One region of the Paenibacillus stellifer genome, then DNA from elsewhere that is predicted to be linked to it. Evidence: predicted binding sites of a transcription regulator. Region 1 holds the regulator's gene; the other holds the start of a gene.

Region 1 (4,270 bases):
GACAACCGGAAATGCAATGTTTCTTCCTTTAAATACATCGCTTTCAGCCTGTGAACGGGAGGCATGAATCGATTCCTTGCCTTCCTTCTTCCTTTTTTTGTTAAGCTGCTGTGAATTGCGTTGAACCATTCTTTCCCAAGAACGGGCCATTTCCTTTCCTCCTAGTCATACTGAAATATCTATGAAAGGACAGGCCCCTTAGTGCAGGGGCTTGCTGCCGTTCCCATCATTTCCTTCGTTATCTACAATTTCAATGGATTCAAGCTGAGCGCGGAAGTTACGGCGCACGTTGCCCAGATAAATTTCACGGAGCCTGGCGCGTTCCGCCAATTCTTCCTCGTTAAGCCCTTCGCTCTTCTGCTTGCGGGCAAGCTCGTTAATCCGGTTAACCAGTTCATCTATGTTCAAACCATTTCCTCCTGTCGAAACATGACATTTAAGTCATTCTAACTTTGCCATGAGAAAAAGAGCTTGTCAAGGCGATCCCCTGAAAGCTCTTCGACATCTGATATTGGGTTGGATTGTGATCATTAGCTAAAGATCGCTGTGCTGGTAGCGCCTGTCTTACTCTTCATAGATAGGAACCGAAATCACCTGGCCTGCCTGCAGCCCGCTGACATTCAGATGATTATGCTCACGGATCGCCTGCATGTAGACTACTGTTCTCATATTCGACGGCTTGTACTCCTGAGCGATGCCCCACAGCGAGTCTCCCGATTCTACAACAACCTTACGTTCCTGCTGAGGCGATTTCTCGGAGCTGGCGAACACCTGGTTCACAAGCGTGAAGCCGGAAATTATCATAAGAAGAATTAACGAGATCTTGAACATGCCAATACGGTTCAACACCGTTATAGAATTGACACTTCGGTTAGATCCCGAACCGTTGACTTTGTTCGTCGAGCGGGTTTCCTGTCTAACTGCCGGAACAGATTCTTCATTATAGATGCTCTTATATGTACCATATCTCATGGGTATCATCCTCCAAACACTTGTTCTTACTTACAAAACTAATATAGCACGAACATGCGTTTCGATCAAGAGGTTTTTCGAACGAGTGTTCCCTTTATTTTTTGAAGCAATTTAAGCCTCTTCTTTACTACTAAACTGAAGTTGAGAGGTTACTATTTCTTAATGCAGATTCAGCCATTACAGGTTTGCTTCATCAATTTTAGAACTTATGTTTGTGCGAACGAAGGTTCTGTGTTATAATTTTCCCAAACATTACTACATGGGGTGTATTCCGATGTCAAAGATCTCGAGTCGCCAGCTGGCGATCCTGGAGTTTATACGCAACGAAGTTCGCAGCAAGGGGTACCCGCCCTCAGTCCGGGAGATAGGTGAAGCCGTTGGACTAGCCTCCAGCTCGACCGTTCACGGTCATCTGGACCGGCTGGAGAAGAAAGGCCTTATCCGCCGCGACCCGACGAAACCCCGGGCCATTGAACTGCTTGGCCAGGAGGAATCCGAGAATGTTCATCAATTTGTCCAGACGGTCGCAAGAGTACCGGTTGTCGGCAAGGTTACCGCAGGCATACCGATTACGGCGACAGAGAACATCGAAGATTACTTCCCCCTTCCTACTCATTATGTTGGGGACAACAAGGTATTTATGCTCTCCGTGTCGGGTGACAGCATGATTGAAGCGGGCATTATGAATGGCGATTATGTCATCGTCCGGCAGCAGCAGACCGCTGACAATGGTGATATCGTCGTAGCGATGACCGAGGAAGATGAAGCTACAGTCAAGACCTTCTATAAGGAAAGGGATCATATTCGGCTTCAACCAGAGAATCCGTCTTACGAACCGCTTCGCTTGAACCGGGTTACGATTCTCGGCAAGGTTATTGGTCTTTTCCGTGATATTCATTAAGCTACTATAACAGCAGCACTTAAAGGCAGAGCCGTACAACGGCGCTGCCTTTTTTCATTATGATTAGCATTTCATATGAATTTGGGGGCATAGGATGATAAAAAGGGGGAATCACTGTGCCCAACTACCGCATCATAGTCGATCTGTCCGACCATATGCTGTATCTCCTGGATCAGGACACCGTAATTCGGGGCTTTCCCGTCGGGATCGGTAAAATGCTGACCGTAACCCCAGCCGGTGAATATACCATAATCAATAAGCAGCCAAATCCTGGCGGGCCCTTCGGCGCTTATTGGCTCGGGTTATCCAGACCGCATTACGGGATTCACGGCACGAACAATCCGGCTTCCATCGGCGGCAACGTGTCGCATGGCTGCATCCGGATGCATAATCAGGATGTGCTGGAGCTGGCCCGCACCGTTCCGCTTCATACCCGGGTCACAATCCGGAAGTAAGGCGGCGCTATTTGTAAGCTAAAGACTCAGCGCAAAAACCGCCGCCCGGCGGTTTTTTACGATGGCGGTCATTTTGCCAATACTGATTCTTCAATTGAAGTTCGAAGCAAATGACGATCGAGTTGCGTTATCCGCATGAATCAGCATTTAAGCTGGCAGAACGCCCCTCCTGTCCGATCCAGAACAGCCGCAGTTTCAATTTCCCGTGCAATTCAATGCCCGATTAACCAAAAACTTAGAGTACGCATAGAGTGTGATACGGAGGATGCGCTCAATATCCATTTTCGAAATTATGCTCAGGGAGGAAGGAAAGACCATGGCTCCTCTCGGAAACCGCAACAATTCAGGCGCCAAGAAGAAAAGCACAGCGTCGACAGTTAAGAAGAATAAAGGGCTTGAAGTGGCGGTGGCTGCATTGTTGTTGAGCGGTAAGCTTAAGGTTGATTCCGTTCAAATGTTCACCGACGCTTCTCTGTTCGTCAGCCTGGTGGGGAAATACAAAACATTGAGCGATATGGGCGACACCAATGTCGATAAGCTGGTTAACTTTATGAACGAGAACGGCAACTTAACATTGAACGATTTGATGGGAGCTCTAAAAAAGCAAACCGGGAATAACAAATAACTTCAAAAGAAGGTGTGTCCGAATGAGCGATTTTGACGGCGAAGGGTTTGCTGTGAACATACTCCTGGTAATTGTAATTACATTGTTGATTATGGGATCGACAGATATCGAGGATTTGACCGGCGCCCCTACTTCTTCCTGAATACCGCCCAGGCTTTGCCTTGGGTCTCCCATGATCAATCAGCCTAATATGTAAAACTCCCCGCAAGGTGGTCAAGCCCTCATGCACCGATTGATCTTCTTCACGATAACATTTCAACATATCACTGCATGAAAAATTGCACTCTTAAAGCCAGTTCCGAAAGAGCCATTGCCGCCTGATTGAGAAGAGCTTAGACATCCAATTCGAAAAGTGTCTCCACAGGAGGAATAACCTGGGCCACTTGAAGAACTTACTGTTTTTTATTCAGCGGTAAGGATCAAAATCAAAGAAGACATCTACCCCGGCAAAAAAGGTACAGCCTCCATTTTCTGAAGGACTGTACCTTTTTCTATGAATGGAATTTTCCAATGGACTCGGCGAATATCGACAGCCTTTAAGGTGACTTTTGTGCTTCCTTCCTGTTTATCGACCTTTTATGACATATTATCCCATATATTATTCTAGTACAATGTTACTTTATTACTATTTACATATAATTCTGCTAAAGATATCCTTATTGATAGGAAATAATTAACATTCAACAATTTACAACCAATTCTCAAGTTTCAAAGGAGGAATGAAAAAACACAAAGAAATGTGCAAACGTATGAACAACATTCTTGTCGGCTCAAGACCCGGTGTTTAAAAATTAAAATTAGAGGAGAGATAGCAGTGAAAGCAATTAAAAAACTTTTTGCTGGATTGATGATGTTTACTCTGATTTTTGGTGTATCCTTTGTGGGATCGGCATTTGCCAGCGGTGATGAGGTCAAGCTTCTTGATTCGGATGTCAGCGTTATTTATAAACCTGGATATGTCGGATTCAGCGGAAATATTGATGTTGCTAATCTGGGAACCGTGAAAAATGTCACTGTCCATTACACGACAGATAACACAAATTGGTATGATACCAGTGCGAGTTATGTAGGGCCGACGGATGGAACCCATGAGAAATGGAATTTCAGCATCTTCACAAATGATTCTACAACAGATCATTCCGAGTTGAAGAATCTGAGCTTCGTAAAATTCGCAATCAAATACGAAGTGAATAACCAGACCTATTGGGATAACAACGGGGGAGTAAATTATTACAATGAAGTCAACAGTACAGTTCCCCTCGATTCCGTTATTTTGGGATTACCAAATGTGCTTAACGCCAAAAGTACTCTGAGCAA
Region 2 (4,270 bases), 1.4 Mb from region 1:
TCTTCATGAACCGGATGGAGCGGTGGAAGCGCTGAATTCGCGCATAATCTTTCAGGGTTATCCCTAACATCGCGGAGAAATCCCGCTCCAGCTGCCGTAAGGAGACGTTCAATTGGCTGGCCAAATGATCATACTGAACATAGCTGACAGACCCTAGCATTTTGGAAGCCAGATCAATCCGTTCCAGCTTTCGCCATACCAAATGCTTATCCTGTTGTATCCGGGACAAAAATGCCTGTTCGATGACTCCCGGACGCTGAGGTGAAGGAGTCTCCATTAGTCTGCTGCACAATTCGGCCAGAAATACGTCTTCATCTAGCGGGATAACCTGCTGGCAGAAAGCCGGTACAATCCCTGTAAGCTGAAAAAACAGGCGGAATTCCATCTCCACCATGAACAGCTCCGTATAGTGGGAGAATCCAATCATCGGGTCCTTGTTCAGTCCAAGGGCAATTACATCTCCTGCTTTCATACCAACCCCATTATAGACCCCGCCTCCGTACAAAATAAAGATCAGATACACGGAAGTATCGGCAGGCATCGGAACCTCCCCTGTCTCCAGGCGATGTTCAATGTATTGGCGGATACCTAAATCGATTTGCGGTAAGTATCGCATGGCTTATCCCTCACAGAACTATATAATCTTGATATAGTGAGTGTATTAAGAAGTGAGCCCTTTTGTCAATAACATCTGTTCGCAAAAAAACAGAGAGGGCGATTCCGGGCAGACTGGAAATACAAAAAGACAGACCTCCACTCAGCGCGAGGTCCATCTTTGAAATTATGGCAACATTAAATAGTCACACTTGTCTTTCAGCCGCCAATCGGCGCATCAGCAGCACGCCATGGATAATCACCAGCATGCTGCACGCCATGGCCATCACCTCCGCCGCTTGATCGCTTGCGGTCAGCAGGTCGAAGCCGCCGTGCCAGATTATTACCGGCAGCACACTCCAGTTCCCCAGCCGGGTGAGCCAGGCCAAGAGCACGGAGCCATAAGCCAGACTAATTCCCCAGCCAATCAGGCCCCAGCCCATATGCAGGTAGGTCTCATTGAACCAAAAAGCGGGCAGATGCCACAGCATCCAGATCACCGCCACTGCAAGCGAGCTTCCGAGCAGCGAATAGCGCTTGTGCAGCAGCGGCAGCAGGTAGCCTCTCCAGCCGGACTCCTCTCCCAGGCCGAAGGTAAGCATCCAGATCAGCGCCGTTACTGCCGCATTCCGGCCGGGCAGCTTCTCTGTCCGCCCGAATTGGCTCCAATCCGGCCAATGGCCGGCAATCAGCCGCTGGGCGGCCAGCGCCGCGGCGATGTATACCAGGATCAGCAGCACAGCCGCTATCATCCCCTTGCCCGCCTTGCGGACAGCGAAGGTTCGGGACAGCCAGCTTCCCAGTCCCTTCCGTCCTTCCGTAATCAGACATGCAGCGGCAGCGCCCAGCAGCGGGCCGAAGGAGGCCAGGTAGAATTGCCCGGGAAGCTGCGGCAGATGGATGCTCCATTGCCGTTCAAGCAGCAGCGGAAGCCACAGCAGCCAAGTAAAGCCGAAGGAAAACAGGATATATAGTCGAAGCCTGGTCATGCCGATGATCCTCCTTCAAAAGTTCAACTGTCATTATCGCGAGAGCAGTGCTCGTTACTTCTTCGCGTTCTCTATCGCAAGCCCCGGGAGTTCGGCATTTCCATCCTGGTACTTATAATTGAATTTCATTTTGATAATCCGCCATCCACCATTCGTCTCCTTCAGATCAAAATCATAGCTTCCGACGACAGTCCATACATTCCCGCCCTCATGCTCCAGATAATGAGTTGCGGTTCCATAGCAAAACAAGCTGGCATCCGATTGATTGGCACGCACAAGCATATTGCCCAATTGATGATGCGTAGAGTCGAAACCCGGCAGAACATTCCTCCAGGAATCAATAATTTCATTCGCGCTTAACAAGGCCGGAGGCTGCCCGTTCATGGATGAATAATCCAGCAGCACTTGATCTGCCAAGCCTCTTCTTACCGTATCCCAGTCACGCGAATCTACAGCAACAAATAATTCCACCACCGCATCTTCTGCCTTTGTCACTTCAGACTCCCCCTAGAACATTCTCTGCCTGCTGATTCCAATGCTAAAGAACTATGCTGATCCTGTATTGTAAAAAACCGACAAGGCCGTGATCATTCCCTTGGGGAGCGGTGATCAGCGCTAAAGTTACTTGCATGAATTTCTTATCAGCGTTATAATACGAACGTATATTCGCGTCAGGATAATTAGACATCATTGAACGGAGGTCCCCTTGCAATGGCCACACCACTACCGATCACAGACGCCGACCGGGCGCTGATTAAACCATATATCATTCTGCCAATGGTCCTGCGAGCATTCGAGCGCGATACCCGCATCTTTCTTAACTTCCGTACGCCCGACCCGTATGTCGATTGGATCCATGCAGCCCGTGAGCGCTTGTCCGTCGAGGTGCGGCTGACACGCTTCGAAGCCGTAAGGCGCGGAATCCGCGTCTATGACGAGGAACGAACGGCAAGCGGAATGTCGGTCCACTATTTATGCAGAGGCCATCATGGCAACCTGTTCCTGACCAACGCCGAAATTGCAGAGCTCGCGGTCAAGCTCATGCGCAAATATCTGTCTCTCCAAAAACCGTCAACCACAGCCTGATGGGGTACTGCTCCGCCAAGTGCTGGCTGTAATTCACAACCCGGAAAGAAGAGAATTCCAACTCGTTTCTCCTGCTTCCCGGGTTGCTGAAAAATTCATTAATAATCGGTTTCAAATAGTTTCTCATTTTTATCATTTAGGAATTGAATTTTCAACTGTGCAGTCGGGTTCCAAATCCTATAATCTTCTATAATTAAATACTTTTCACCTAAGTATTCATACTCACGTTTACCATCAATCACTACACAATATGTTTTTGCATTTCTCAAGACCTCGGTGTTATTAATTATAAGTCCGATTGAACCTTTTTCTATACCACCGAATGAAATACCATCTCTTATAGACACTGTAGATTTAGAGAAATTCGAAGAATCACGATAAATATAAATGTAAGATGAGCTAAAAATATAAGCTTCCGAATTATTCAATCTCTTTATTGATACAAACTTTAAATTTTCTTTGTTAACAAATTGGTTTAATTCTTTCTCAGTAATGGAATTCGAATTATTACATCCTGATAAAATAGACAGTAAACAAAATAGAACTATTAAATACTTCTTATGAAATCTCATACATCCTCCAAAGAAAAATCATATTTTCGGTTATTTGTAAAAATTTACCTTTGATTATAAATACTCGAAAGCATAGTTGCAATATATTAATACATAGCTCCAGCGTCCCTGCACCTTGTACGCCCCTTCGGGACTCTACGCGTCTTCTTATTTAGCGCAACAAAAAACGACCTCCAATACGAAATAGTCAACGCGACTATGACGTAGTAGAGGTCGTAATCCACAACCTTGAAACGGTGCGGTTTAGCAAGGCTCCTCACTCGGCTTGCCCGCATCCGTCGCTGTACGGAAGCTGTGTCCGCAGCCGCAAGTGGCGGTGGCATTCGGGTTGTTGATGGTGAAGCCGCCGGTCATGCCGGATTCCTCGAAGTCGATTTCCAGCCCGTCGAGAAGACGGAGGCTGTCTTTTTCCACGACAACCTTAAGGCCCTTCACATCCATGTACACGTCCTTGTCGGATTCAACATCGTCAAAACCCATCGCATAAGAGTAGCCGCTGCATCCCCCCGCATTGACGCCCAGGCGAAGGAACATGTCCGGAACCTCCTGCGTATCCCGCATAGTCTTCAGCTGCTCGGCAGCCGCATCGCTGATCGTAATCATGGCTTGTAGCCTCCTTTAAAGTTCTATGAGTAACCGGCGGTAACCGGTCCGAAGTTAGACGCTGCAACAAGGTTAATCGCCCGGCGGCACTTCAGACACCCTGACGTCAACCAAGAAATATAGAGCCGAGACTAAGCGCTAAGCTTAGAATTTCTTATATTTAAATCAAGTATACTTCACTCGCCGCACGCCGACAAGCCGCCATTCCGTGGCTCTGCTTTTTTGAATGAACTAGCCTGAACCCGCTGCCTGGTACAAGCCTCACTTTGCGGGTTTCCTGGGGTTATCGCCTATGAACAGAAGGAAAAGTGGGCTGTTGCTCACCCAGAGAGAGAGGTTTATAATAAGTACAGCAATCATTTAAAATTCGAAATGTCGGAATCACCAGTTTCTAACTGAAGGCCGCCTGCGGCTTGCTCTTTATGA

The links. The regulator LexA, encoded in region 1, represses DNA repair genes until DNA is damaged. The targets are predictions, from matches to a motif close to CGAACATATGTTCG.
Region 2: a site for LexA is predicted at 2,239-2,252, ahead of PSTEL_RS21430 (YhjD family protein). Genes of this name have one in related genera too.

What each region holds. Positions count from the first base shown of each region.
Region 1 covers NZ_CP009286.1:3,258,439-3,262,708, forward strand. Annotated here, with positions in the region: gene PSTEL_RS15010 (hypothetical protein) at 1-150, opposite strand, end outside; gene PSTEL_RS15015 (DUF896 domain-containing protein) at 199-408, opposite strand; gene PSTEL_RS15020 (LysM peptidoglycan-binding domain-containing protein) at 565-972, opposite strand; gene lexA (transcriptional repressor LexA) at 1,247-1,873, shown strand; gene PSTEL_RS15030 (L,D-transpeptidase) at 1,990-2,328, shown strand; gene PSTEL_RS15035 (hypothetical protein) at 2,621-2,953, shown strand; gene PSTEL_RS15040 (carbohydrate-binding protein) at 3,768-4,270, shown strand, end outside.
Region 2 covers NZ_CP009286.1:4,647,509-4,651,778, forward strand. Annotated here, with positions in the region: gene PSTEL_RS21415 (helix-turn-helix domain-containing protein) at 1-616, opposite strand, end outside; gene PSTEL_RS21420 (CPBP family intramembrane glutamic endopeptidase) at 801-1,583, opposite strand; gene PSTEL_RS21425 (nuclear transport factor 2 family protein) at 1,638-2,078, opposite strand; gene PSTEL_RS21430 (YhjD family protein) at 2,295-2,669, shown strand; gene PSTEL_RS21435 (hypothetical protein) at 2,768-3,241, opposite strand; gene PSTEL_RS21440 (HesB/IscA family protein) at 3,485-3,844, opposite strand.